DNA from 4 places in the Cobetia sp. 1CM21F genome. Region 4 is predicted to be linked to each of the others. Evidence: predicted binding sites of a transcription regulator. Region 4 holds the regulator's gene; each other region holds the start of a gene.
What was found. The regulator sigma-54, encoded in region 4, starts transcription at its own class of promoters, with help from an activator protein. The targets are predictions, from matches to a motif close to TGGCACNNNNNTTGCTNT.

Region 1 (7,183 bases), on a different contig from region 4:
GTGCGCCTGCTGCGCGCCATCGTCGACCATCTAGCGCCGGGCAGCCTGTTGATCACCGAGACCAACGTGCCCCACGCCGAGAACATGTCCTACTTCGGGCTCGATCGCCTGTCACAGCACGACCTCACCGCCATCGAGGGCAGCGCCCAGGCCGATGAAGCGCACCTGATCTATCAGTTCACGCTGCCGCCGCTGACGCTGCACACCCTGACCTCCGGCGATGCCAGCGCCCTGACCCAGTGGGCCACCAGCCTGCCGTCCCTGCCTTCCGGCTGCAGCTACTTCAACTTCACCGCCAGTCACGACGGTATCGGCGTTCGTGCCCTTGAGGGCCTGCTGCCCGACCACGAGCGCGACACCCTGGTGCGGCTGGTGCATGACTTCGGTGGCTACGTCAGCATGCGCGCCAACCCCGGGCGCGCCGACACCCCCTATGAGCTCAACATCAGCTACTTCGATGCGCTCAAGGGCACGCGGCGCGGCCAGGACCCGTGGCAGATCGAGCGTTTCATCGCCAGTCAGACCCTGATGCTGAGCCTGCAGGGCATCCCGGGGCTGTACATCCACTCGCTGACCGCGACCCCCAACCACCAGGAAGGCGTCGAGCGCGATGGTCATCTGCGCGCCATCAACCGCCGCAAATGGCAGCGCGATGAACTGGAAGCGCTGCTGGCAAGCCCCAACACCGCGACCCATGAGGTATTCCACGCCCTCAAGCGCCGCATGGCACTGCGCCGCAACGAACCCTGCTTCCACCCGGATGCCGACCAGAATGTCTTCGATGTCGGCCCGGACTTCTTCGTCTTCGAGCGCGTCACCCATGAAGGGCGTCGCCTGCTGTTCGCCCTCAATGTCACCGATCAGCCGCGCGTGCTGCCGCTGCCGGCAAGCTGGCAAGGCGTCGCGCTGACCGACCACCTGTGCCACGACAAGGCCTACGACCCCACCATGGCCCGCCGTCCCTACCAGGCGGCCTGGCTGATGGAGCAAACCGTGCGCCCGCCGGCCATCGAGGTCGTCTGACGCCCGCGCTTTCCCTTCCTCCAACGACAACGGGGCTGCCACTGGCAGCCCCGTTGTCGTTGGTCTTGCTGTTTCCCGCCGCGAGCCTTACTGGTTGTCCAGCTCCACCGCTTCGTGCATGCGCTCGAGCAGGTCCGGCACGGCTGACTGCACCCGGTTCCAGCTCGGGATGAAGGGCTTGTCGCGCGGATTGTCGAGGAAGGCGCTGCCGGCATCCATGATGTTGGCGGCGAACAGCTCCACCGCCGCTTCCTCGCTGTGGCGGTCCACCGTCAGGCCATTCATGACGGCATCGTTGTAGTAGGTCTCGATCAGGTCCAGCGCGATACGGTAGTAGGTGGCCTTGATGGTGCGGAAGGTCTCGCCGTGCATCTCGACGCCCAGCGTGGCCAGCTTGCGATACATGGCCTTGGCGATGTCCAGACTCATGCGATTCAAGCCGCCCAGCGCATCTTCCTCGGACAGCGGCTGGTGCTTGTGATCGTAGGCATCGGCGATGTCCACCTGACACAGGCGCTTGGTGGAATAGTTGCGATGGACCTCGGACAGCACGCCGATCTCCAGCCCCCAGTCGCTGGGGATGCGGATGTCCGCCAGCACATCGGTGCGCATCGAGAACTCGCCGGACAGCGGATAGCGATAGCTGTCGAGATAATCCAGGTACGGCAGCGGGCCATAGACCTTCTTGAGCGCACGGATCAACGGCGTGACCATCAGGCGCGCCACGCGGCCGTTCAGCTTGCCCTGGGCGATGCGCGAGTAGTAGCCCTTGCAGAACTCGTAGTTGAACTGCGGATGGGCCACCGGGTAGATCAGGCGCGCCAGCAGGCCGCGGTCATAGGTGACGATATCGCAGTCATGCAGTGCCACCGCCTCGGCGATGCCCGAGGCCTGGACGTAGCCTGAGCAGTACCAGACATTGCGCCCCTTGCCGGCTTCCATCGGCGCCAGGCCATGCTCGGTCAGCTCCTCATCCAGCGCCCGCAGACGCGGGCCGTCGTTCCACAGGATGCGGTGATGCTGCGGCAGATGTGAGAAGAACTCCTTGGCATGCTCGAACTGGTCACGGTCGGCGCGGTCCAGCCCGATCACGATCTCGCTGAGGTAGGGCACCTGCGCCAGCTCCTCGACGATATGCTTGAGCGCCGGGCCTTCCAGCTCGGAATACAGCGACGGCAGAATCAGGCTCATCGGTCGCTTGCGGGAGAAGCGCATCAGGTCCGCTTCGAGATCTTCCACCGGACGATCGGTCAGGTTATGGAAGTTGGTGATGATGCCATTCTGGTAAAAATCGCTCATGTCAGCTCCTTGTCATGCCGAAGACACGCATCAGGCAGGCGTCAGGCGCCCAGACCTCTGGATGTCCATTCTTCCGGCTGGCCATTGGCCAGCCAGTGACGCAATCCCTCGACCCATCCCTGCGGTCCGGGGAGATTGGCGCGAAAACAGCGGCGTTCATCCGCCAGTTGCGGATAGTCGGCAAGCTCCCGATCACGCTGCGTGGTATCACCGACGCCGGGAATCAGCACAGCGTTGTCGACGGCGGCCAGCAGTGGCAGGTCATTGGCGCCATCGCCGAAGCCCAGCGTCCAGGGACGCACCCGCTCGCAGAGCCGGTAGCGGGCGATCAGATAGCGCGCTGCCACGCCCTTGTCGCTGTCCCCGGTCACGTGATGGAAGCGCCCACCACGTGTCAGCTTGAGGCCATGGCTGGCCAGGCGCATGCGAAAGTCCTCGAGACGCTCCGGCGCGTCGCGCCACACCAGCGGTTCACTGGCATCACGCTGTCCCGCCAGGGCCGCGTCGCCCTCCCCCAGCCCCGTCAACTCACTGGTTCTCGCTACCGACATCGAGGCGAAGCCCTCGAAGGCGAATTCCCCGCTCAGCTCTTCCAGCACCGCGAGAATCCTGTCGCGGGGCATCGCCACCGCGATACGACACAGGCCGTGTGCGTCCGGGGCGCTGGCCTCTTCCAGCGGGTAGGCGCTCAGCCAATCGGCCGGCAGCGCCACCACGCCGCCGTTCTCGGCGATCCACGGCTGGCCCGCCAAGCCCAGCGAGTCCATCAGCGGCGCCAGTTCGGCCGCCGTCTTGGAAGTGTTGGGGACGATCCAGGCACCGCGCGCGCGCAGGCGGGTCAGCCAGCTGCGCGCCGGCCCCGGCGAGTAATCGTGGTGATCCAGCAGCGAGCCATCCAGATCGGTCAGCAACAACAGCGGTGCTTGAGTCTCTGACATGTGAACTCTCCTCGTGAAGTGCTGCAGCGTGTCGGGGGTCACCTCGACAGGATCTCGTGGTACCGGACAGGCATTGCAAGAGCATTGCAGGGAATGTGCCAAGATGGTGCATCTGCCATGACAGCCTGCCCCCTCTCACCGTGACCGTGTTTGTGCGCCCGCTCATTTGCACCATAAAAGAGCACAAAGCCTGCCTTGCATGATGCCTCGCCACACGACGGCGCAAATCTTTCGTCACCAACAACGACGCCCTCGCATCTGCGAGGGCGTCGAGTCTTGGGCAAGCGGGCAACGTCTGTAGAGCCTAGACCAGCCACAGCGACAGTTGCGGCCACAGTAGCAACATCGCCAGCACGCACAGCTGGATGGCGATGAACGGCAGCAGCGAGACGAAGATATCCTTGAGGCTGATGCCTTCCGGTGCCACGCCTTTCAGATAGAAGGCGGCAGGCCCGAAGGGGGGCGACAGGAAGGACACCTGCATGTTGACCGCGAACAGCACACCGAACCATACCGGGTCGTAGCCGAGCTGCACGATGATCGGCACGAAGATCGGCAGGGTCAGCATCGCGATGCCGATCCAGTCGAGGAACAGCCCCAGCAGCAGCAGGATCGCCATCATCACCATGATGATCGCCAGCGGCGGGATATCCAGGCCGAGAATCATGCTCGACACGAAGCGGTTGCCGCCCATCAGGTTGTAGACCCCGACCAGCGCCGCCGCGCCGATACCGATCCAGATGATCATGCCGCAGGTGTTCATGGTCTGGGACAGCGCACGCTGCATCAGGGTGATGGAGAACTCGCCGCGCAGCATCACCGCCACCAGCACGCCGAAGCTGCCCATCGCCGCGGCTTCGGTCACCGAGGCCACGCCACCGTAGATGGAGCCCAGCACCAGTCCCGCGATGACCGCCGGCACACCGATGGCCTTGAGCAGCTCACGCTTGCTCTGGAAGCTGGCGCGGCGCTCCTCCTCGGGCATCACCGGCCCCAGCGCAGGGTTGCGCAGACAGCGGATCAGCACGTAGATGATGTAGCTTGCCATCAGCACGATGGCCGGGGTGATCGCCGCGGTGAACAGGTCCGCGATCGACTGGTTGGCGATCAGGCCATAGATGATCAGCACGATGGAGGGCGGCATCATGGTGCCCAGCGAGCCGCCGGCACACACCACGCCGATGGCGATGTGCTTGTCATAGCCGAGCCTGAGCATCTGCGGCAGCGCCAGAATCCCCAGCAGCACGATCTCGCCGCCGATGATGCCGGACATCGCGGCGAGGAAGAACGCCACCACGATGGTCTGGATCGCCACGCCGCCGGGCAGGCGCCCTGCCATCACGCGCATGGCATTGAACAGGTCCTTGGCGATGCCCGAGCGATCGAGCAGCGAGGCCATCAACACGAACATCGGCACCGCCACCAGCGAATACTCGGTGACGAAGCCATAGACACGACTGGTGACCAGCGGCAGCGCCATCGGGCCGAACCAGCCGAAGGTGTAGGCCAGCGCGACCAGACCTGTGACGAAGGCCAGCGGCAGGCCGGTGACCAGCAGCGCGAAGATGCCGCCGACCAGCAGCATCGTAGCCGTTGCGATATCCATCAGCGCGGCTCCTTGTGGTCAACTGCGGCGTCGGGAGCGGCATCGGAAGTGGCGTCGGATGCGCCACTTCCCTCACTGCCGCCCTCGGGCGGGCGGGGCGAGAAGAAGGTCTGGTAGAGATGCCACAGCGCCTGCAGGGTCATCACCGCCAGCGCGAACAGGATCACGCCCTTGGTCAACGCCGGAAACGGCGGATTCCATGAGGTGCCGGAACGCTCCAGCTGCCACTCGCCCAGCGGACTGTGCGAGGCACGCCAGAACATCACCCAGCCCGCATAGCTCATCGCCAGACAGAAGACGAACGTCATCACGTCGTTGAAGCAGTCCAGCACGTAGCGAAAGCGCGTACCGACCAGGTCGTAGAGCACACGCACGCGAATATGACGATTGTTGGCCAATGCCGCCGGGCCGCCCAGCGCGAAGCTGGTCGCGACCAGGAAGATCACCGTCTCGTGCACCCAGGAGGTCGGCGAATCGAGGCCATAGCGCATCACCACCTCGAACACGCTGATCGCCATCGCCAGCAATACCAGCCACGCCGCGGCGCGCGTGCCCTTGCCCACCAGGCGGTCCAGCGGCGTCCGCGTGCCCAGATTCGGGTCGTGGTCATCCGACGCCTCGGGTAGCCCCGGCGACGCCACATCATGTTCTGCCATATCGAATTCCTTGCTGACTCGCTGCCTCAAGGAGAATCGGCGCGCCCAGTGAGCACGCCGACCTTGATCTCCCGCGTCTTTATCGTTCTGCGATCGTGCGGCCAAAAGCGTGGCTAGCTGATGCCTCTTGCCACACGATGGCTGGCGCCCATCCCGCGCGCCAGCGGGCTCACATCAGGTTGCGGTCGGTCAGGAAGCTGACCACGGACTCGTAGACCTTGCCGGTCAGCTCATTCTTCTCGGCCCACACCTTCCACTCCTGCTGCGCGATGCGACGGAACTTGGCGCGCTCTTCCGGCGCCATGTCGATCACCTCGATATCCGGATTGGCACGCGCCGCGCTCACCGCCTTGATGTCACGCGCCTTGAGGGTGAAGACCATGTCGTAGGCCATCGCGTCGGTGGCGGTCTCCATGATCGCCTTGAGATCCGCGGGCAGGCCATCCCAGATGCCCTTGTTCATCGACACCGCCACCATCGGCAACGAGTGGAAGCCCGGGTAGGACGGGTACTTGGCGAAGCTGTGCAGGCCCTGGTCATCATTGGTGGCGAACACGGTGTAATCCGCCGCGTCGATCACGCCCTTCTCCAGACCGGTGTAGACCTCGGAGCCCGGCAGGTTGACAGGCGCCGCGCCGGCCTTCTGGAAGATGTTGTAGACCATGCCTTCCGGGGCACGCACCTTGAGGCCCTTGAGGTCATCGACGGTGCGTACCGGCTTCTTGGAGACGAAGGACTCAAGCCCGGTGGCGCCCGCGCCGATCAGGTGCACGCCGTAGGGCTCGACCAGCTCGTTGTAGAGCTCCTCACCGCCGCCGTGCTGCATGTACTCGAGATATTCCAGCGGGTCACCCCAGGCCCCCACCAGGTTGCCCAGCATGCCGAAGGCCGGATTCTGGCCCGAGAAGTAGGATGGATCGGTCAGGTGGCCCTGCAGGATGCCGGCGCTGACGGCATCCAGCGTCTGGTTGGCCTGCACCACGGCATTGACCGGCAGGATCTCGATGGCGATGCGGCCATCCGACATGGTCTTGATGCTGTCGGCCCAAGCCTTCTTGACCTCGAACTGCGGCTCCCCGGCCGTCTCGGAGGTCTGGAAGGTCCATTCGTACTCGGCGGCCCAGCTCGGTGTGGCGATCAGCGTGGCAGCCACGGCGGTGGACAGGGCCAGCGCCTTGAGCGTGCAACGGGCGGGAGCGGCAGTGGTGAGCGGCGAGGTAGTGGTGAGCGGCGAGGTAGTGGAACGCGGCATGGTGAAACTCCTGGCTTGTTGTTATGACGTTCTAGGGTCAGTGGAAGACGAGCAGGCACTTCCCGGCGTGGCGAAACGCCGCGAGGTGCCGTTCACTCGCTTGATAGCGGTGCAGACAGGCTGGGCAGCTGGCCGAAGCGGCGCAGCAGCTCCAGCGGTTCCTGGGCGCGCCCGGCGGGATGGCTGCCTTCAGAAACCGCAGGCATGGCAAGCCCGAGGTCCTGACCGGTGCGGTCCAGCACATGCAGGGTCGCGGCGTGGGCGGCATCGGGCTGGCGCAGACGAATCGCCTCCATCACCGCGCGATGGCGGCCGAGGCTGTCGCCCAGCTCCGAGGCATTGTGATTGGAGGTCGCCACCAGCAGGCTGATCGATGGCTTGAGCACATGGCCAAGCTGCGCCCAGATGA
Region 2 (7,183 bases), on a different contig from region 4:
TCTGCCGCCCCTGGGGGACGTAGCCGACCCCCAGGCGGGCGCGCTCCTCGAGCTTGCGACCTGTCAGATCAAGCGGCTCATTGCTGCTGGCATCGCGACTGGAATCGCTGCCACTGGCATCGGCGCGGTACAGAAGCTTGCCATCACGAACGCTCTCCTCACCCATGATGCATTTCATCAAGGTGGTCTTGCCGACGCCGTTGCGGCCCATCACGCAGGTGCACTGGCCGGCGGGAATCTCCAGCGTCAGGTCCCACAGCGTATGGCTCTCGCCGTAGAACTGGTTGAGCGTGTCGATGGTCAGCAGCGGCGACTCGCCGCCCGGCATCGGTGCCTTGGTGTTCAGCGCTTGCGTCATCCGTCACTCTCTCCCAGGTAGACCTCGACGACTTTCGGGTCGCTCGATACCGCATCCATGCTGCCTTCCGCCAATACCGCGCCCTGATGCAGCACCGTGACCTTGCGCGCGATGGAGCGCACGAAGCCCATGTCGTGCTCGACCACCACCACCGACTGGCGCCCCGCCAGACTGGTCAGCAGCTCCGCGGTGCGCTCCATCTCCTGCTCGGTCATGCCGGCCACCGGCTCATCGACCAGCAGCAGCCGCGGCTTCTGCATCAGCAGCATGCCGATCTCGAGCCACTGCTTCTGGCCGTGGGACAGGATGCCCGCCTCGCGCGCATGCCACTCCTTGAGGTGAATCGTCTCGAGCACTTCCTCGATCCTGGCGCGGGTCTCACCGCTCATGCGCGCGGCCAGCGTCGGAAAGATGCGCTTGTCGGTGGCCATGGCCAGCTCGAGATTCTCGAACACGCTGAGCGCCTCGAAGACGGTGGGCTTCTGGAACTTGCGCCCGATGCCGAGGGTGGCGATCTCGGGCTCACTCATGCGCAGCAGATCGTGACGGCTGCCGAACCACACCGAGCCACTGTCGGGGCGCGTCTTGCCGGTGATGATGTCCATCATCGTGGTCTTGCCCGCGCCGTTGGGGCCGATGATGCAGCGCAGCTCGCCATCGTCGATGGTCAGGTTGAGGTCATTGATCGCCTTGAAGCCATCGAAGCTGACACTGACATCCTCCAGATAGAGGATCGGCCCGTGGGTCACGTCCACCGGCGAGATGCGCGGGGTCAGGAAGTCGAACACGCGGTCACGCGTGGCAATCTCTTTCAACAGGCTCATGCGGTGGCCTCCTCGATAGGACGGGAACCGGATGCCGATTCGGTCTTGGTCGCCGACGACTGCGAGCGGCTGCCCCAGCCACGCTGGGCAAAGAGGCCAGCGATGCCCTTGGGCAACAGCACGGTGACCAGCACGAACAGGCCGCCGAGGGCGAACAGCCAGGCGTCCGGCATGATGCCGGTGAATACCGTCTTGGCGTAGTTGACGATCAGCGCGCCCAGCACGGCGCCGTAGAGCGTCGCGCGGCCACCGAGCGCCACCCACACCACCACCTCGATGGAGAACAGCGGCGAGAACTCGCCGGGATTGATGATGCCGACCTGCGGCACGTACAGCGCCCCCGCGACCCCGGCCAGCATCGCCGAGACCACGAAGATGAACAGCTGCACACGTTCGACGCGGTAGCCCAGAAAGCGCGTACGCGCCTCGGCATCGCGGCAGGCGATGCTCAGTCGCCCCAGCTTTGAGCCGACGATGCCACGACACAGCAGATAGCCCAGCCCCAACGCCACAGCACTGGCGATGAACAGCGCGATGCGCACCGCATCCGTGCGCAGATCGAAGCCGAGAATGTCCTTGAAGTCGGTCAGGCCGTTGTTGCCACCGAAGCCCATCTCGTTGCGGAAGAACGCCAGCATCAAGGCGAAGGTCAGCGCCTGGGTGATGATCGAGAGATAGACACCGGTGACGCGGGAGCGGAAGGCCAGGAAGCCGAACACCAGCGCCAGCAGCCCCGGCGCCAACAGCACCATCAGGAAGGCGAAGGCCGGCATGTCGAAGCCCTGCCAGAACCACGGCAGCTCCTGCCAGTTGAGGAAGACCATGAAGTCCGGCAGTTCCGGATTGCCATAGACGCCGCGGTCGCCGATTTCGCGCATCAGATACATGCCCATGGCGTAACCGCCCAGCGCGAAGAAGGCGCCGTGACCCAGGCTGAGAATGCCCAGGTAGCCCCAGACGAGATCCACCGCCACCGCCAGCAGCGCATAGCACAGGTATTTGCCCAGCAGGGTGACGGTGAAGGTGCTGACATGCAGCGGATGCCCCTCGGGCAGCAGCACATGCAGCAACGTGATCGCGAGTACCGACAGCGTCAGCACCGCGAGGAAGATCTGGGTGGAGCGCTCCGTGAAGGGGCGCACCAGCCAGGAACGTGAATCAGGCATGGATCAACCCTCCGCGGCACGGCCCTTCTGCGGGAAGAGTCCCCGCGGGCGCTTTTGAATGAACAGGATGATGAAGACCAGCACCACGATCTTGGCGAGAACCGCACCCGCCCAGGGCTCGAGGAACTGATTGAGCAGCCCCAGCGACATGCCGGCCACCAGCGTGCCCCACAGATTGCCGACCCCGCCGAACACCACGACCATGAAGGAATCGATGATGTAGTTCTGACCCAGGTTCGGCCCGACGTTGGTGATCTGGGAGAGCGCGACACCGGCAAGACCGGCAACGCCCGAGCCCAGCGCGAAGGTCATGATGTCGACACGGGTTGCCTTGATGCCCATCGAGCGCGCCATGGCACGGTTCTGGGTCACCGCGCGCACCTCGAGGCCGAGACGGGTACGGCGCATGATCAGCATCAGACCGGCGAACACGAACAGCGCGAAGCCGATGATGTAGAGGCGATTGAGCGTCAGTGACAGCGCCTCGTTGATCATCAGCGAGCCACTCATCCACTCCGGCGTGACCACGATGCGATTCAGGGGCGAGATGGTGGTACGCACCAGCTGCTGCAGGATCAGGCTGATGCCAAAGGTGGCCAGCAGGGTCTCCAGCGGACGCCCCTTGAGGTGCTGGATGACGCTGCGCTCGATGATCACGCCCACCGCCGCCGCGACCAGAAAGCCCGCCGGAATCGACAGCAACAGCGCCAGCCCCGGCTGCCCGGGCAGCAATTGCTGCATGCCCCAGGTGGTGTAGGCGCCCAGCATGATCAGTTCGCCATGCGCCATGTTGATCACGCCCATGACACCGAAGGTGATGGCAAGCCCGATGGCGGCCAGCACCAGTACCGAGCCCAGCGAGAGGCCGAAGTAGAGCGTCTCGAGCCCGCTGTTGAGCTGAAGCTTCTGCTCGATACCGGCCAGCGCCACCTTGGCGGCCTGGGCCAGCTGCGGATCATCACTCGCCGCGGCGCCATTGATGGCGGCGATCGCGGCGGCGTTCAGGCTGCCGGAGAGCGTCTCCAGCGCCGCAGGGTCGCCAGTGGCTTCCAGCTGCTGGATGGCGAGCGCATCCTCGAGAGTGGCGCGGATAGCGTCATTGCCTTCCTGCTCGATCAGGCTCGGCAGCCGCTCGGCCATGGCCTCGTCGACACTGCCGCGCAGGCCGCGCGCCGCCGCGAGTCTGACCTCGGCATCCAGGGAAGACAGGTCGATCATCGACAGCACGCCATCGATATGCCCACGCAGCGAGTTGTTGCTGCGCAGTGTCTTCAAGTCGCGGCGCGAGACCTTGCCCGCCGATTCTCCCGACAGGGCGTCGGAAACGGCCCATTCGCGGCCGCGATTGTTGTCGATGATCAAGAAGCGCTCGGCGTCCTTGAGGCGAGCCAGCTTGCTGGCGGAAAAGGCTTCCAGCCAGCCACGCGCACGCGCATCGCCGCTCATGGCGATCTCATCGATCACGGCCGGCTTGGCCGGGTTGCGTGCCTCGGCAAGCCGGGTCAACAGGGATTGGGCAGCGCCATCGGACAGGCGCGCAGACTGGCCAGTCGCGGACTCGGACTGGGCAGCGGCAAACAGGGGGAATGACAGAAGACAGACCAGCAGCATCCACTGCCAGCACCCGCGGTACATCGTTGCAACGGAGATAGACATCAAGAAGGCCATCCATGGTGAACGCGCAAAGGCGTCATCAGTCTCCGAGGGCATCGCGGCCTCGGAGACTGACACTCAACGAGGCGGCATGCAGGCTCCCCTGCACGCCGCCTCGCTCTCAGAACGTGCTACGCATCATTGCGCCGCAACGCTCTGTTGAGCCCCACAGGAATGGGTCACGACATTGTAGTTGCCGCATTCCATCGGCTTGCGCCAGTCACTGATCAGGTCCTTGGAACCTTCCAGATAGTCCGACCACGCATCGCCTGTCACGGTGGACGGGGTCTGCCAGACGACGGAGAACTGGCCGTTGTCCTGGATCTCGCCGATCAGCACCGGCTTGGTGATGTGATGGTTGGGCATCATGGTGGCGTAGCCGCCGGTCAGGTTGGGCACCGAGACGCCGATGATGGCGTCCTTGACCGCATCGACCTCGACGCTGCCGGCCTTGCGAGCGGCTTCCATCCACATGTTGAAGCCGATGTAGTGGGCTTCCATCGGGTCGTTGGTGACCGCATCTTCCTTGCCGGTGTAATCGATCCACTCATCGATGAAGTCGTAGTTGGTGTCGCTGTCCACGCTCATGAAGTAGTTCCAGGCGGCCAGGTGGCCGACCAGCGGCGCGGTATCGATGCCCGAGAGCTCCTGTTCGCCCACCGAGAAGGCCACCACTGGGATGTCCTCGGCATTGATGCCCTGGTTGGCCAGCTCACGATAGAACGGCACGTTGGCATCGCCATTGATGGTGGACACCACGGCCGTCTTCTTGCCGGCACTGCCGAAGGACTTGATGTCCGAGACGATGGACTGCCAGTTGGAATGGCCGAAGGGGGTGTAATTGACCATCACATCCGCGTCCGCCACGCCCTTCGACTTGAGGTAGGCGGCCAGGATCTTGTTGGTGGTACGCGGATAGACATAATCCGTGCCCGCCAGCACCCAGCGCTCCACGCCCACGTCGTTCATCAGGTAATCCACTGCCGGAATCGCCTGCTGATTGGGCGCCGCTCCGGTGTAGAAGACGTTCTCCGAGGACTCCTCGCCCTCATACTGCACCGGATAGAACAGCAGGCCGTTGAGCTCCTCGACCACCGGCAGCACCGACTTGCGCGAGACGGACGTCCAGTTGCCGAAGATCACGTCGACCTTGTCCTGCGCCAGCAGCTCACGCGCCTTCTCGGCGAACAGCGGCCAGTTGGAGGCCGGGTCGACCACGACAGGCTCCAGCTTGCGTCCCAGCAGCCCGCCCTGCTCGTTCTGCTTCTCGATCAGCATCAACATGGTGTCTTTCAGTGTCGACTCACTGATCGCCATGGTGCCGGACAGTGAGTGCAGGATGCCGACCTTGATCGGCCCCTCTTCTGCCTGGGCGACATTGGCCAGCGAAAAACCGACACAGGCGGATAGCATTGCGGCAGCGATTTTCTTGTTCACGACATTCCCTCGTGTCTTGTTGTACTTGTTGTCCCGGCTGAGGTAGTGCAATCGATGTGCCAGCCGCACACTGACGCCGCCGGCCAACGGCCAGACAAGAAAGCGACAGCGGTGAGATAGAAGAGAGACAGGGAGAGAGACGGGCACAAAGACAGGGAGAAAGTCTGGGCAAAAACAGTGGAAAGACCGAGAAAGGATGAAGAGAAACGCGAGACATGATGAGAGCGAGCGAAGCACAGCGACACTGCTCAAGCGCAGCACTGCACCAGGATGATGCGCTTCTCACAAGCCCTCGCCTTGCCTTGCACCAGACCGGTGAGAAGAGCGCTGGGCGTGGCTCTGTGCGTGGTGCAGGGCGTGGCGCTCACCGCCGACAGAGCCTCCCATCAGGCCGAACGAAAGCGAGGGAAGCTAATGACATTGGTGCATCCATTACGACGCCCCATACATCACTGTCTATCGACACTGCGGTATCCTTGCTCTCTCTTGCCCTCTTCCTTTCACTCTTCCACCCCGTCAGGAAATCCCCCATGAAGCGTTATGAACGCTTTGCCGCCGAGATCTCCAACCTGATTCGTACCGGCATTCTCGCGCCGGGTGAGCGCGTGCCGTCGGTGCGTCAGGCCAGTAAGGCGCATGGCATCAGCCCCTCTACCGTCTTCCAGGCGTATTACCTGCTGGAGAATCAGGGCCTGATCAGTGCGCGGCCGCGCTCGGGATATTTCGTGCGTGACAATGCCTCGCGGATACTCGATGAGCCGCATGTCGCCCTGCAGCAGCAAGCCCCTTCCGATGTCGCCGTCAGTGAACTGGTGTTCTCGGTGCTGGGCTCACTGCGCGACAACGACACCGTCCCCTTCGGCTCTGCCTTCCCGAGCCCGGAGCTCTTCCCCCTCGCGCGGCTTGCGACCAGCATGACGCGTGGGCTGCGCCAGCTTTCATCGCATGCCGTCATCTCCGACATGACCACAGGCCATCCTGACCTGTGCCGGCAGATCGCTCAGCGCTACATGGTCAACGGCATGCAGCTGCCGACGGAGGAGCTGGTGATCACCAATGGCGCCATGGAGGCGCTCAACCTCGGCCTGCAATGTGTCACCCAGCCCGGGGACCTTGTCGCCATTGAGGCGCCAGCCTTCTATGCCACGCTTCAGGTGCTTGAGCGGCTCAAGCTGCGCGCGGTGGAAATTCCGGTACACCCGCGTGACGGGATCGATCTCGAGGTGCTCGAGAATCGTCTGGAGACGCTGCCCATCAAGGCCTGCTGGTTCATGAGCCATCTGCAGAACCCGCTGGGGGCCAGCCTGAGCGATGCGCGCAAGGCCCAACTGTATGCGCTGCTCTGCCGTCATCAGCTGCCGATGCTGGAGGATGATGTCTACGCGGAACTGTATTTCGATCAACGTGCCGAGGTGACGCCCCCGCAGCCCGTCAAGGCGCTGGATGTCGAGGGCCTGGTGATGCACTGCGGGTCGTTCTCCAAGTGCCTGGCGCCGGGCTATCGGGTGGGCTGGATATCCGCGGGGCGGCATACCCGGGAGATTTCGCGCCTCAAGCTGATGACGACCATCTCGCCATCGCTGCCTGCCCAGGTGGCCCTGGCCGACTACCTTCAGCACGGCGGCTACGACCGCCACCTGCGCAAGCTACGCCTGGCGCTCGAGACCCAGCAGACGGCCATGCTGGCGGCCATTGATCGCTACTTCCCCGCAGACACCCGCGTCACCCACCCCCACGGGGGCTAT
Region 3 (7,183 bases), 960 kb from region 4:
CGAGTCTCCGTTTATTGTTGATTGTTCTATGAAGGTCATGCATGGAGCAGGGCGTACGTGGCGTAGCAGGGACTGAAGCGACCCTCTGATTGTCGGGGATGATGCAGTGGGGCAGGTAGCGGACATGGCCGGGGCAACCATGTCTTGTCTTCGAATGTAACCCGTTACATCGACTCAATCTAGCCGAGAAAAAGGCGCTGTCAAAAACAAATTTCACCGGCGGACGAAAGTCTCATGTCGGCGCGATGGCAAGATTCTCGTGGGGAGGGAAGTCATGCAAGAGGCGTCATCCTCATGCCTCGGCGCGCAGAAAACAGGTGGCGTAGCTGGAGGAAACGACGACAACTCTGCCGCCATTCAGGCGATACGACTGCCAGAGGAATGAAGGACTGTGCTGGTCGCGTCTCGCAACGCTGTCATGGCAGGCGATTTTTTCTTCGGCCTGCGGGGCATGGCAGGGCATGAAATCGGGGCGTGCTCAGTCAGGAAGGCGAGCTCGATCAGGAAGGCGTACAGAATCACGGGGTCATCTGAAAGACGCACTGTGTCTTGGCCAGCGTAAAGCCGCAGGCGGCATAGAATTTCCTGGCGACATCGCGCGCCTCATGGGTGCGAACCCGCAGGGTCAGCGCCTCGTCGGTTGCCCAGGCAATGGCCTGCCTGGCCAATGCCCGTCCTGCGCCTTGCCGTTGCGCCTCCTGTGCGACGGACAGGCCCAGTATCTCGATGAAATCGGCCGAAGCGACACGAAAGACATGCTGGGCATGCAGCCAGCCAATCACTTCGCCCGCCTGTTCCGCCACCCAGATGCGGTCATGGCGTGACGCCAACAGGTGCTTCAGTCGCTGCAGGATCAACGCATCATCGTCGTGGGGCAGATAGCCCAGTGCGGACGCGACGCGTGAAATTCCCTGAGCATCCTTGGGTGTGGCAAGGCGAATCTTCATTGATGTTGTCCAGTCCCCATGACGATGATGATGGATGTTCGAGGGTCTCATTCGTCAGAGAGGCTCATTCATCGTCGTAGTGAATGATCGACAGCAGCTGAATCGGCACCTCGTTCAATTTCTCGGGACCATGCGGCACACCGGCATCGAAGGCCAGGCTGTCACCGGGCCCCATGTCATAGAACTTGTCACCATGACGGTAGGTGAGGTTGCCGGAAAGCAGGTAGATGAATTCATGCCCGGCATGACAGAAGTTGGGGAAGACTTCGCTGGCGTCATCCATGGTGATCAGGAAGGGTTCGTAGCGCTTCTTGGGGCCTTGTTTGTAGCTCAACAGTTGATAGGCATGGCCGACTTCCGTGCCGGTGCGCACCACCTGCATACCTTGCCCGGCCTTGATGTGCTGGGCACCACGCCCATTGACATCGTAATCGCTGAACAGCTTCGAGATCGGCAGGCTCAAGGCATTGCACAGCTTGTTGAGGGTATCGAGGCTGGTGGACACCTGGGCGTTCTCCACCTTGCTGATCATGCCCTGGCTGACACCGGCGATACGCGAGACGTCGGAAATCTTGTAGCCCTGTGAGACTCGCTGTTGCTTGAGCGCGCGCGCGATGTGCTGCTCGAGTCCCAGGCGTGTCTCGTCGGCTGCCGCGGTGATGGTCTCCTTCACCTCGGACTGCGCGGCAGGTTCCGCGGCCAGCGAAGGCGCTTTCGTGTCAGGCACTTTCGTGTCAGGCGCTGTCGGTTGAGGTGTATCGGAGGAATGGGAGGATTCTCGCGGCATGGATAACTCCTGTGGCGGAGGTGAATGCGATAGGGATGGGCAGGCGGGATGAGAATACGCGTCCTTGTGGGAGTCGTTGTGCGTCACCCGCGTGCGGATATCGGGTGACATTATCAAGTTTACCGCCAACCCTCATCCACGTTTGTGGCCAGTCCTCGCGGCAAGTACGCCCCGGCCTGACTCCATGGCGTGTGATGCAAGAGGCCTCCTCGACGCCATGCCGAGGAGGCCTCTCAGGTTTCACGCTATCCAGCATCACGCGATTCGCACTGTTGCCGCGGGGCTTGAGCTGTTGCCTCGCGGCTGTGGCGTGCGATCAGCCGCGAGCCAGTCGCTTGGCCTTTTCCGGGTCATCGAAGGGTAGGGAATGGCTGATGGCCGAGAGGCTGGTCTCGCCGTCAGTGCCAGTCTTGAGGGTCAGCGGGGTGCCATGCTCGGCATAGCCGGGTTCGAGACGTGCCAGCGCCATGGAACGATCGCTCAGGCGCGAGTACATGCCCTGGGTGATGACACCGACACACTTGCCGTCGGCGTAGATCTTGTCACCGATCTGGGCGACGTCTTTCGAATCCAGCAGCACGCCATAGACCTTGACGCGCTCCTTGCCCTGCAGCGCGAAGTGTTCGCTGGCGCCACGGAATTCAGTCTTGCCCGGCGAGACGGTGAAGTCCAGGCCCAGTTCCCACAGGGTGTCGCCCACGGGCTGGTCGGGGTACGGGTAGGTTTCGGAATTGTCCGCCGGGTAGAACAGCAGGTGACTCTCGACCCGCAGCCAGTCAAGGGTACCGAAGCTGCACGGCTTGATGCCCATGTCGGCACCCTCCGCGAGGATCTGTTCCCACAGAGAGGGGGCGTCCTTGGCCTTGCAGAAGATCTCGTAGCCACGCTCGCCGGTGTAGCCGGTGCGCGAGATCATCACGTGGCAGCCGAACAGCTGGGTCTGCAGATGGTGGAAGTAACGCAGCTCACGGATGCCCGGCACGTGACGCTCCAGGAAATCCACCGCGACCGGCCCCTGCAGTGACATGTCGTGCATGTCGTCATCGAAGGTCAGGCTGACGGCGCGCCCCAGGGCACTCTTGGCCAGCATTTCATTCGCGGTACCTGTGCCGTGCACCACGAGGTAGGAGTTCGGCGCCAGGCAATAGACGATGCAGTCGTCGACGAACTTGCCGGCCTCATTCAAGACGCTGGCGTACACCGACTTGCCCGGATACAGCTTGGACATGTCCCGCGTGGTGACGTAATCCAGCACGGCCTGAGCATGCGGGCCATTGCAGTGGATCTTCTTGAGCCCCGAGACATCCATCAGACCGGCGCGGGTGCGAATGGTCTCGTGGTCATCGGCCGTGTCCGAGACGGCGTAATTCCAGGCGGTGCCCATGCCATTCCAGTCTTCAAGCTCCGCGCCCAGCTTGCGGTGTTGTTCGGCCAGTGCCGAGATGCGCCATGAATTCGCCATGCGTCCCTTTCTCCTGTGAGTCGTGCTGCCTAGCGTAAATGGGGGGGTGCCGTAGTCCTGCTGATGCTGGCGAAGATGGCGCGCAAGACGCGCATCCGCCGCAGGAGGTGTTGTTGTTCTTTCGCCTTTTCAGGCGCCTCTTCAGGCGCTTCACAACGGCTTGTGCCTGCTGCTTGCCTTGCCTGATCGCACGAGGGTCGATTCTTGGAAGGAAAGAAACATTCCTCATGGTTAAGCAAGGGGCTTGCCAATTCCGTCAAAGGCCATGGCCACGGCAGCCCTTGAGCGAGTCAGGCGCCGATTGGCAGCACGAATCAGGGCGTGAATATTAGCGCTTTGCGTCATGATGGTGCGAAGAGAGGGCTTTGGGCACCGAAATGATGCCTATTTCGAGAAACGGGCAGGAATTCACTCAGGGTCACCTGGCGTTTCCTGTGGGGTGAAATGAACTTGGAAAATAAATTTCCATGAAAAACAGGAGGTTGGTGAAAAGTTCTGGGCGGCAGCTGGCGAAATGGCATGCTGCATGCTTTTCTTTGGGGGAAATAAAGTTGACCAGCAGGAATCACAAAAACTCGTTTCATCCGCTATCTTGACGTGGCGAGTCACCACAAGGGGTCAGGTTTCCCGGGGTGGCAGACAGTGTCGAGGGAGATGGAACCCGGTCCGCTCTCAGAGGAAACCCAGATGTCACCCGAAAACGCGCAACAGTTCATCAAGGATCACGACATTCGCTATCTGCTGGCGCAGTTCGTGGATATTCATGGCGCTGCCAAGACGAAGTCCGTGCCGGCCAATTGCCTGATGGATGTGGTCGAGAAGGGCGCTGGCTTTGCCGGCTTCGCCGTCAGTGGTCTCGGCATGTCGCCGGAGGGGCCGGACTTCATGGCGCGGGGTGATCTGAGCTCGTTGTCGTTGGTGCCGTGGCAGCCGGGTTATGCACGCATGGCCTGTGATGGCTACGTCAATGGTCAGCCGTTCGCCAACGACAGCCGCGTGGTGTTGCTCAAGCAGCTGGAGCGCCTGAAGGAGAAGGGCTGGACGCTCAATAGCGGACTGGAGCCGGAATTCTCGCTGTTCCGCCGGGGGGAAGCGGGTGAGCTGTTGCCGGTGGACGAGAGCGATACCCTCGCCAAGCCCTGCTACGACTACAAGGGCCTGTCGCGTTCGCGTGAATTCCTCGAACGTCTGGTCGAATCGCTGCAGGCAGTGGACTTCGACGTCTATCAGATCGATCACGAGGACGCCAACGGCCAGTTCGAGATCAACTACACCTACAGCGATGCGCTGACCTCGGCAGACCGCTTCACCTTCGTGCGCATGGCCGCCGGCGAGATCGCCAATGACCTGGGCATGGTGTGCTCCTTCATGCCCAAGCCGCTGGCGGACCGCCCGGGCAATGGCATGCACTTCCACCTGTCCGTGTGCGATGACACCGGCCGCAACCTGTTCGGCGATGATTCCGACGCCCAGGGCATGGGCCTGTCGCCGCTGGCGTACCACTTCCTCGGCGGTTTGCTGGCACATGCTCCGGCGCTGTGTGCCTTTGCCGCGCCGACCGTCAATTCCTACAAGCGTCTGGTCGGTGGTGGCAGCACCAGCGGCGCGACCTGGGCGCCGGTCTTCATCGCCTACGGTGACAACAACCGCTCGGCCATGGTGCGTGTGCCCTATGGTCGCCTCGAGTTCCGCCTGCCGGATGCCGGCTGCAACCCCTATCTCGTGCACGCCGCCATCATCGCGGCGGGGCTGGATGGCGTGGCGCGCAAGCTGGACCCGGGCACGCCCCACAATATCAATCTCTACTCGCTGACCCCGAGCGAATGCGCCGAGAAGGGCATCGAGAAGCTGCCGCAGAATCTTTCGCTGGCCATCGATGCGCTCGAGGCGGACAGCATTCTGCGCGAGAGCCTGGGCGAGGGGATCTGCGCCGAGTTCATGCGCCTCAAGCGCGAGGAATGGCTGGATTACAACGCGCAGGTCAGTGCCTGGGAAGTCCAGCGCTACGCCGAATTCTTCTGATCTCATCCGGCGGCGCTCGCGGATCTCGCGGGGCATGCCAGACGAGGGTCGCCACTGTCACCACCACGCTCAAGACATCAGGCAGGAGACGCCTCCTGCCCGTGAGAGGACATCACCATGTGTGGAATCGTAGGGCTTTATCTCAAGAACCCGGCGCTGGAATCGCGCCTGGGGGAGCTGTTCGAGCCGATGTTGATCGCGATGACCGATCGCGGCCCGGACAGCGCTGGCTTCGCCATCTATGGCGACGAATTTGACGCTGGCATCAAGCTGACGCTGCAAAGCGATGGTGCCGATGAGGATTGGGAGGCGATCGCCAAGGGCCTGGGCGAGCAGGTCGGCACGGTGGCGGACTGGTTCAGCAATGCCAGTGTCGCGGTATTCAAGATCGCCGGGGAAGAGAGCGCCGTGCGCAGCTGGCTTGCCGACAGCGCCCCGCAGATTCGCGTGCTGAGCGTGGGGCAGAGCATCGAGATCCTCAAGGCGGTGGGCCTGCCGGCCCATATCGCCAGCCTCTATGGCCTCAAGGGCATGCAGGGCAGCCACATCATCGGCCATACCCGCATGGCGACCGAAAGCGCCGTGACCCTGCAGGGCAGCCACCCGTTCTCCACCGGGCGTGATCTGTGCCTGGTCCACAACGGCTCGCTGTCCAACCACAACTGGCTGCGCACCAAGCTCAAGCGTGAGGGCATCAGCTTCGAGACCGACAACGATTCCGAAGTCGCCGCCGGCTACCTGACCTGGCGTCTGGAGCAGGGCGACAGCCTGGAAGCCGCGATCACCGGCGCCCTGAAGGACCTTGATGGCTTCTTCACCTTCACCATCGGCACGCGTGATGGCTTCGCCGTGGTACGAGACCCGATCGCCTGCAAGCCAGCCGTGATCGCCGAGACCGATGACTACGTGGCCATGGCCTCGGAATACCGTGCCCTGGCCAGTCTGCCGGGCATCAAGGATGCCCGCGTGTGGGAGCCGGAACCCGGCCGCCTGTATCTGTGGGAAAAAGACACCGCCCGTTCGGAGGCCGCGTAATGATGAAGACACACGATCTGGCCGTTGAAGGGCTGCGCGAATTGAACCAGGCCCTGCACGATGCCGACACCCTGAAGGACGCGCGTGAGTGGCGAGTGGTCAATTCCGACGGCGCCCACAACATCGCCTGCGGCATCAATGACGACATCAGTGTCGATATCGATGGCCATGCGGGCTACTACTGCGCGGGCATGAACCAGAAGGCCAGCGTCACCATCCACGGCAACACCGGGGTCGGGGTGGCGGAAAACATGATGTCCGGCTGCGTGCGGGTCAAGGGCGATGCTTCCCAGTCCGCGGGCGCGACCGCCCACGGCGGCCTGCTGATCATCGAAGGCAATGCCTCGGCGCGCTGCGGCATCTCGATGAAGGGCGTGGATATCGTCGTCAAGGGCAACATCGGGGCCATGAGTGCCTTCATGGGCCAGGCGGGACGCATGGTGGTCTGCGGCGATGCCGGTGAAGGGCTCGGCGATTCGCTCTATGAAGCGCGAATCTACGTGAAGGGTACGGTCGCATCGCTGGGCGCGGACTGCATCGCCAAGGACATGCGTGCCGAGCACCTGGAAGAACTGGCGGAGTTGCTGGCGAGTGCCGGAATCGAGGAAGACCCGGCCAGCTTCACGCGTTATGGATCTGCGCGTCAGCTCTATCACTTCAAGGTCGACAACGCCTCAGCCTACTGATCAGGATGCTCAACATGACCGACGAGACTCAAACACAGCCCTACAACCCGGCACTGCGGGAATCTGCCACCTTCGGCCGCGATGTCATCCATGAGATCCAGCGGGCGGCGGAGACGGGAATCTACGATATCCGTGGCTGGGGCGCCAAGCGCAAGGTGCCGCATTTCGATGACCTGCTGTTCCTCGGCGCCAGCATGTCGCGCTATCCGCTGGAAGGCTATCGCGAGAAGTGCGAGACCGAAGT
Region 4 (7,183 bases):
GGGCGCGTCGACAAAAGAAAACAGTGTTTCTTATCGAAAGGACAATCCGCGTCCCGCCACTGGCGCAAAAGCAGCGTTGCATGGCTACCAGGCGCAAGGATAGGTGCAGGGAAAGGTACAAGGGTAGGCGCAAGGACAGGTGCAGGAACCGGTGAAGGAACAGGCGCTAGGCATCCTGCGCGAGCAGTTAATGCTTTCGCCAGGGGGGGCGCCAGAGGGGGCTGGCCGATAAGCGAGCGAGCCGAAAAGATAGTTGGCCAAGAAGCGAGCTGGCTGAGGAAGGAAGGCTGAGCGCACAGCGCAAATGCACAGCGCTGTCAGTGGCGGTTATTCGTCTTCCTCGAAACGCGCCTCGAAGAGCGCCTCGATGGCCAGCATCGCCTCATCGGCCTGTTCGCCCTCGACATCGATCAACAGCGTGGTGCCGCAGGGCGCGGCCAGCATCAGCAATGCCATCACATTGGCTGCATTGGCGCGTCGCTCGCCATGGCTGACCATCACCGTCGCGCAATAGGGCGCACAGCAATTGACCAGCTTGGTGGCTGCGCGGGCGTGCAGCCCGCGGCGGTTGGTCAGCGTCAGCTCACGAGAGGCCATCGCGATGCTCCTGCTGATCACTTGTCTCACCCGCGTTGCTCAGGGCGGTATGAATGCCCAGCTCGCGGTGACGCAGGCGTACCTCAGGCAGGCGCTCGGCAAAGTAGCTTGCCAGCTGCTCGCACAGGTAGACGCTGCGATGCTGGCCGCCGGTGCAGCCCACGGAGACCGTCAGGTAGCTGCGGTTGCTGTCCTGATAGGCGGGCAGCCAGCGTTCCAGCCAGCCAGCGATATCGTCATGCATCGCCTGGACGGTGGGGTAGCGCTGCAGGAATTCGGCCACGCTGTCATCGCGACCGGTATCGCCGCGCAGATTGATGTCCCAGTACGGGTTGGGCAGGCAGCGGGCATCGAACACCATGTCGGCGTCGGTCGGCACGCCATGCTTGAAGCCGAAGGATTCAAAGGTCAGCGTCAGGTGGCGGGAGCTGTGCTGGGCGACCTGCTCGGTGATCCGCGAGCGCAGGTCGTGCACGCTCAGGTTGGTCGAGTCGATGACCAGATCGGCCTTCTGGCGAATGGGAGCGAGCGTCTTCTGCTCGATCTCGATGGCCTCGGCCAGGGTGTGGTCGTTGTCGCGCGTCAGAGGGTGACGACGACGGGTCGCCGAGTAGCGTTCCAGCAGCACTCGCGAATCGGTGGTCAGGTAGACGACCTGCACGTCCATGCCGCTCTGGCGGACGTTGTCGAGCAATTCGGGGAAGCGGGTCAAGGCTTCCGGCAGATTGCGGGCATCGATGGAGACCGCGATGCGCCGACGCGCCGGGCTGTCCTTTTCGAGCTGATCGACCAGTGGCGCCAGCAGCATGCCGGGCAGATTGTCGATGGCGTAGTAGCCAATATCTTCCAGCGCCTGGAGAGCGATGGATTTCCCGGAGCCGGAGCGGCCGCTGATGATCACGATCTTCATGAAGTGCTCTCCAAGGGCGAGGTCAACGTCGAAAGAATGCAGGGGTGGGGCAGAGGGCTGCCCGCTATCAGTGCGCTGTACGTCGGCCGATGGAAGGCCAGCAAGACGAAAGCCCGGACGATGTCCGGGCCTGTCATTCAGCGCGCCGGTAATTCGGCGATGGCTTGGGTCAATGCCTCAAAGAGTGCACGCTGGCTGTCTGCCTGGCGCAGGGCCGAGCGATTGGTCGGGGAATTGAGCAATTCCGCGACCTGCCCGAGCAGCGTCAGATGAGTCTCATCCGCTTCCTCAGGCACCAGCAGCACGAACAGCAGATCGATGGGTTCTCCGTCGATGGCATCGAAGTCGATGGGTTCACCGAGCTTCAGAAACGCAGCGATTGGCGTCTTGCAATGCGGGCTGCGTGCATGGGGCACGGCCACACCGTGGCCAATGCCGGTCGACCCCAGTCTCTCGCGCCCGATCAGGCGCGAGAAGACTTCCTGGCTATCCAGGCTGGGAATGTTCTGTGCGATGAAGGTGCTGAAGAATTCAAGCACCCGCTTCTTGCTCCCCCCGGGGACACCGTACAGCGTGCGCTCGGGGGGAAGGATCTGATCAAGTGTCATGGCTGAAGGTCAACGGGTCCCGGTGCCCTGAGAGCGAGCCTGGGACTTTTCCTTGTGTTTGACCAGCTGGCGATCCAGCTTGTCGGCGAGCGCGTCGATGGCAGCGTACATGTTGGGGTCTTCTGCCAGGGCGTGGAGGTCAGCGCCTGCCGCGTGCAAGGTGCAGGCAGCCTGCTGGCGCTCCTTCTCGATCGACAGTGTCACCTGAACATTGGTGATGTTGTCGTAATGCCGTTCGAGGCGAGCGAGCTTCTCGTTGACGTAATCGCGGAGAGGATCGGTAAGTTCCACATGATGCCCGGTGATATTCACTTGCATGGACACGCTCCTTTATCCAGCGGGTTGCCATTCAATTGTAACCCTTTTTGACTACGAGCAAACCCTGATCGGACGCTCTGCAACAGGCTTGACGGCCACCGTCTGGCGATGTTTTCGCACCCTTGCCAGTGGCGTCAGATGTCGTGAGCGTCTGTACCGACAATGCCCAAGCTTTGCGCAAAGATCAACGCTGCGCTGCATCGTGGCTCAGTGCTTGTCTTCAACTCAGTGAGGGGTATCGGAGTGGACTTCAAGGGCACGTCTGGTGGGTGGTGCGTGAAAGACGCGCAAGAAGGCGGGTTTTCGTCGCCAATCCCTGCATGTACGTCGCCTTTCAGGCGCTTCGATTGCGTGGAGCAAGCGGCGTTCCGGGAGGTTGTCCGGGTGTCATCCAGGTGCAATACGCGCAAAAGTGACTTTAAAAACATGCGATTGACGGTGAATGACGCTGCCGGAACGGCGGTTTTTTACCGTCATCCTGCGCGCCGTCATGGCCCATGACGGGCAATTGATGAGCGGTTGACGGCATGACAGAGCGCGAGACAGGCGCACCGCTGCCCGCGAAGTCAGAGGCTGATGAGCGGAAAATCCAGCGCTTGAGGTTGGCGGCGGCTGCCATTGTGGAGGTGAGAGCAGGGCATGACAGCCGCAGGTGACGCCTCAGGCCAGACGTTTGCGCTCGCTGGAGGAGGGGATGCCCATCGCTTCGCGATACTTGGCCACGGTACGGCGTGCGACCTCGATGCCATCGCTGGCGAGCAGATCGACCAGCCGCGAGTCGGAGAGAGGCTTGCGGGCCGGCTCTTCCGCGATCAGCTTGCGGATGCGGGCACGAATGGCGGTGCTTGAGTGGGCGTCGCCACTGCCGCTGCCACCGACCTGGCTCGAGAAGAAGAACTTGAGCTCGAAGACGCCGCGCGGGGTGTGGATGTACTTCTGGGTCGTGACCCGCGAGATGGTCGATTCGTGCATCTCGACCACTTCGGCGATGTTGGCCAGAATCAGCGGCTTCATGCCTTCCTCGCCTTGCTCGAGGAAGTCGATCTGGCGCGCCATGATCTCGCGGCCGACCTTGAGCAGGGTGTCATTGCGCGATGACAGGCTCTTCATCAGCCAGCGGGCTTCCTGCAGGTTGTCCTTGAGGAAGGTGTTGTCGGCTGACTTGTCGGCACGCTTGATCAGCGCGGCGTATTCCGGCTGGATGCGCAGCTTGGGCAGCGCTTCCGGGTTGAGCTCGACCTGCCAGCCATGGCGGGTATGGCGCACCAGCAGATCAGGGATCACGTAATCGCTGGCGGGCTCGCCCCAGGCGGATGCCGGACGCGGATCGAGCGCGCGTACCAGGCGGATGACGTGATCCAGCTCGTCATCGTCAAGGCTCAGGCGGCGCTTGAGCAGCTTGCGGTCATCGTTGCCCAGTGCCTCGAGGAATTGACGTACCAGGCGGCGCGCCTGCGCCAGCAGCGGCAGGTCATCCGGCAGCAGTGCCAGTTGCAGCAGCAGGCATTCGCGCAGATCACGGGCGAAGACGCCGGTCGGGTCGAACTGCTGCAGACGCAGCAATACCTGCTCGAGTTCGGAGGCCTTGAGGCCGGGCAGGCCCTGGCCGCGCAGGCCATCGACCAGCTCATCGAGTGACAGGCTCAGATAACCGGCACCGTCGACGGCATCGATCAGGCTCTCCGCCATCTGGCGTTCACGGCCATCGAGGTCGGTCATCGCCAGCTGCCAGCGCAGGTGGTCCTGCAGGCTCTCGACGCTGGTATTTCGATCGAAGTCCGTCCCTTCTTCACTCCCGCTGCCACTGCCGGAGCTGGTCAGGCTACCGGCGTGGTCCTGGTAGAGGTCCGACCAGTCGCTGTCGAGGGGGTATTCCTCGGGAATCTCGCTCGAGGAGTCGGCAGTGGAGATCTCGCTCGAATCCTGTGTCTCGACGACATCCAGCGACTCGTAGTCCTCGTCGAGCTCCAACATGGGGTTGGACTCGAGGGCTTGCTGAATCTCCTGACGCAGGTCGAGCGTCGACAGCTGCAGCAGCTGGATCGCTTGCTGGAGCTGCGGCGTCATGGTCAGCGAGGTGCCGAGGCGGAGTTGCAGGGTGGGTTTCATGGAGTCAGTCAATTCACGGCAAAGGAACGTGCTTACTACGCTATACCGTGACTCGGGGCACTGACAAGTGGTTGTCGTGAATATTCAAGCAACTTGCATGCCATGTTTCCACCAAGGTGGTATGGACGTCATGCATGCGTCTGATGTCAGACATGAAAAAGCCGCTACGCGATAAAATCACGCAGCGGCTTTTGAAGCTTTCGCATCTGGTGGGCTCAGCGCAGCCGCTAACCCTAGAGCGTGAACTCGTGGCCCAGGTAGACGTCGCGCACCTGCTGGTTGGCCAGGATGGAGTCCGCGTCACCGTGGGCGATGATCTGGCCATCGCCGACGATATAGGCGGTGTCACAGATATCGAGCGTCTCGCGCACGTTGTGGTCGGTGATCAGCACGCCGATGCCACGATCGCGCAGTTGGCGCACGATGCTCTTGATCTCGCCCACCGAGATGGGGTCGACGCCGGCGAAGGGCTCATCGAGCAGCACGAAGTCCGGCTCGGTGGCCAGTGCACGGGCGATCTCGACCCGTCGACGCTCACCACCGGACAGGCTCATGCCGGCGCTGGCGCGGATGTGCGTGATGCTGAATTCCTCGAGCAACTCTTCAAGGCGTGCCTTGCGGCCATTGCGATCCAGGTCCTTGCGGGTCTCCAGGATCGCCATGATGTTGTCGGCCACCGACAGCTTGCGGAAGATCGACGCCTCCTGCGGCAGATAGCCGATGCCGGCGCGTGCACGCTGATGCATGGCGGCAGCGGAGAGGTCCTTGTCATCGATGGAGACGTTGCCGGCATCGGCGCGCACCAGTCCGACGATCATGTAGAACGAGGTCGTCTTGCCGGCGCCGTTGGGGCCCAGCAGGCCGACGATGTCGCCCTGGCGGATCTCCAGCGAGATGTCCTTGACCACCTTGCGGCCCTTGTAGGCCTTGGCCAGATGGCGAGCGCTCAGCGTACGCGGAGTAGCAGCAGTCATGACTCAGTTTTCCTTGCTGGCATTGGCGCCGCGTGGCGTCAGAGTCATGTGCACGCGACCGCCTTCGGTCTGCTGTGCCGTCTTGCTGTTGTTGGCGTTCACCTGGCGCTTGTCGAGGAAGTACTCCACGTAGCCGCCTTCGAAGGTGTCATCGCCTTTCTCAAGACGCGCGTTGCCGACCAGCTCCACGCGGCGCTCCAGTGCATGGTAGCGGATGGTGTCGGCCCAGCCCTTGACCAGCTTCTCGTCGGGTGCGGGTTGCTGTTCCAGGTAGGCACGCTTGCCGGTGGCCTTGACCAGCGAGATCTCGCCGCTGCCGGCGCGGCTGATATCGACGCGGCTGGCATCGAGTTTCATGCTGCCCTGGCGCATCTCCACCTGGCCGGTGTAGGTGGCGGTACCGGCCTTGTCATCGAGCGACAGGGCATCCGCGGCGATGTTGATCGGCTGGCTGGCATCGCTGTCCAGCGCCATGGCGGCCGGGGCGAAGGTGGACATGCCCAGTGCCAGGCAGAGCGCCATGACACCGCTGTTGAGGGTCTGGCGACAGGCCGTCAAGGGCTTGCGAGTCGTGGAAGTCATGGTGGCTCCTTGGCATGACGGGGTCGCCGCCCGAGCAATGATGCCATCGAGCGGCAGAGAAGAAGGTGGTGCGGCGCGGGTCATGGCGTGACGGCCAGCCCGGCGGGTTCATTCACCGCTGGCAGGCGCTGCCTCGAAGGTGCTGTTGACGCGCCCATCATCGGAGGTGGTGCTGTCGGCGCCCGAGTCGATGCGCTCGGCCTCCTTGCTGGCCTCGCTCTGGCCCGTGCCGGGTTGCAGGACGCTGCGAACACGGCCCTGCAGCACGGCGGAGTCCCGGGAGAGGTCGGCGCTGAAGCTGTCGCTTTCGACATGCTGGCCATTCTGGGTGATCACGACCGGCACGTCACTCCAGGCGCGATTCTGATCACGGCTGTAGTGCAGGACGTCGGTATCGAGGGTCCAGCGGTCATCGGGCTGGCGCAGTCTGGCATTGCCCTCGAGGGTGAAGGTGTCGCCGCCGGCGCTCAACACGCCACTGTCACCCGTGGCATACCAGCGGCGGTCTTCACTGTCGTTGGTGCGAATCTTCGGGGTCTGCGCCCGGGTCACGTCATCGCCTGGCGTGTGCTCGATATGCGGCGAGGTCATGGACTGGGTCGCCACGCCGCGCGCATCGAAGCGTGTCATGTCTGCCCCGTCGAGATAGTAATCCGGCTCACTGCTGTCGACCTCGACGTTGACGGTCGATTCCAGGCTGTTGCGCTGCTCGATCAGCGCCAGCACGCCACCGACGAGCAGCAACAGCAGCATCAGCCAGAGGCGCGGAGAAGGGCGGGGCAGACGTAACATCAGGGACGCGACTCCTGCAGGTAGGTATCCAGCACCGAGGCCCAGTGGCCCTGTGCCTTGAGCAGCAGATCACAGAGCTCGCGCACGGCGCCATCGCCGCCCTGGCGTGAGGTGACCCAGTTGGCCTCGCTCATCACGTAGGCCATGGCGTTGGGCACGCTGACGCCGAGACCGACACGACGAATGGCCTCGCGGTCCGGCAGGTCATCGCCACAATAGGCGACCTCTTCCAGCTCGATCCCGTGCTCGCGGCACAGGTCGGTCAACGCGACCAGCTTGTCTTCACGGCCCTG

Region 1: a site for sigma-54 is predicted at 3,344-3,361, ahead of MSG32_RS01000 (HAD-IIB family hydrolase). Genes of this name have one in related genera too.
Region 2: a site for sigma-54 is predicted at 5,483-5,500, ahead of urtA (urea ABC transporter substrate-binding protein). Genes of this name have one in related genera too.
Region 3: a site for sigma-54 is predicted at 3,712-3,729, ahead of glnT (type III glutamate--ammonia ligase). Genes of this name have one in related genera too.

Annotation. Positions count from the first base shown of each region.
Region 1 covers NZ_JALNTQ010000001.1:243,255-250,437, reverse strand. The annotation lists gene MSG32_RS01010 (sugar phosphorylase) at 1-1,023, shown strand, start outside; gene MSG32_RS01005 (hypothetical protein) at 1,111-2,322, opposite strand; gene MSG32_RS01000 (HAD-IIB family hydrolase) at 2,364-3,260, opposite strand; gene MSG32_RS00995 (TRAP transporter large permease subunit) at 3,565-4,866, opposite strand; gene MSG32_RS00990 (TRAP transporter small permease) at 4,866-5,522, opposite strand; gene MSG32_RS00985 (TRAP transporter substrate-binding protein) at 5,692-6,774, opposite strand; gene MSG32_RS00980 (FCD domain-containing protein) at 6,867-7,183, opposite strand, start outside.
Region 2 covers NZ_JALNTQ010000001.1:656,179-663,361, reverse strand. The annotation lists gene urtE (urea ABC transporter ATP-binding subunit UrtE) at 1-307, opposite strand, end outside; gene urtD (urea ABC transporter ATP-binding protein UrtD) at 355-1,182, opposite strand; gene urtC (urea ABC transporter permease subunit UrtC) at 1,179-2,348, opposite strand; gene urtB (urea ABC transporter permease subunit UrtB) at 2,352-4,004, opposite strand; gene urtA (urea ABC transporter substrate-binding protein) at 4,140-5,414, opposite strand; gene MSG32_RS02755 (PLP-dependent aminotransferase family protein) at 5,969-7,183, shown strand, end outside.
Region 3 covers NZ_JALNTQ010000002.1:231,657-238,839, reverse strand. The annotation lists gene MSG32_RS06645 (GNAT family N-acetyltransferase) at 519-947, opposite strand; gene MSG32_RS06640 (XRE family transcriptional regulator) at 1,012-1,734, opposite strand; gene MSG32_RS06635 (aminomethyltransferase family protein) at 2,051-3,196, opposite strand; gene glnT (type III glutamate--ammonia ligase) at 3,884-5,218, shown strand; gene MSG32_RS06625 (glutamine amidotransferase family protein) at 5,336-6,253, shown strand; gene MSG32_RS06620 (protein glxC) at 6,253-6,939, shown strand; gene MSG32_RS06615 (FMN-binding glutamate synthase family protein) at 6,954-7,183, shown strand, end outside.
Region 4 covers NZ_JALNTQ010000002.1:1,193,762-1,200,944, reverse strand. The annotation lists gene MSG32_RS10840 (HPr family phosphocarrier protein) at 328-597, opposite strand; gene rapZ (RNase adapter RapZ) at 584-1,507, opposite strand; gene MSG32_RS10830 (PTS sugar transporter subunit IIA) at 1,645-2,115, opposite strand; gene raiA (ribosome-associated translation inhibitor RaiA) at 2,125-2,433, opposite strand; gene MSG32_RS10820 (RNA polymerase factor sigma-54) at 3,094-4,542, opposite strand; gene lptB (LPS export ABC transporter ATP-binding protein) at 4,776-5,516, opposite strand; gene lptA (lipopolysaccharide transport periplasmic protein LptA) at 5,520-6,098, opposite strand; gene lptC (LPS export ABC transporter periplasmic protein LptC) at 6,207-6,890, opposite strand; gene MSG32_RS10800 (HAD hydrolase family protein) at 6,890-7,183, opposite strand, start outside.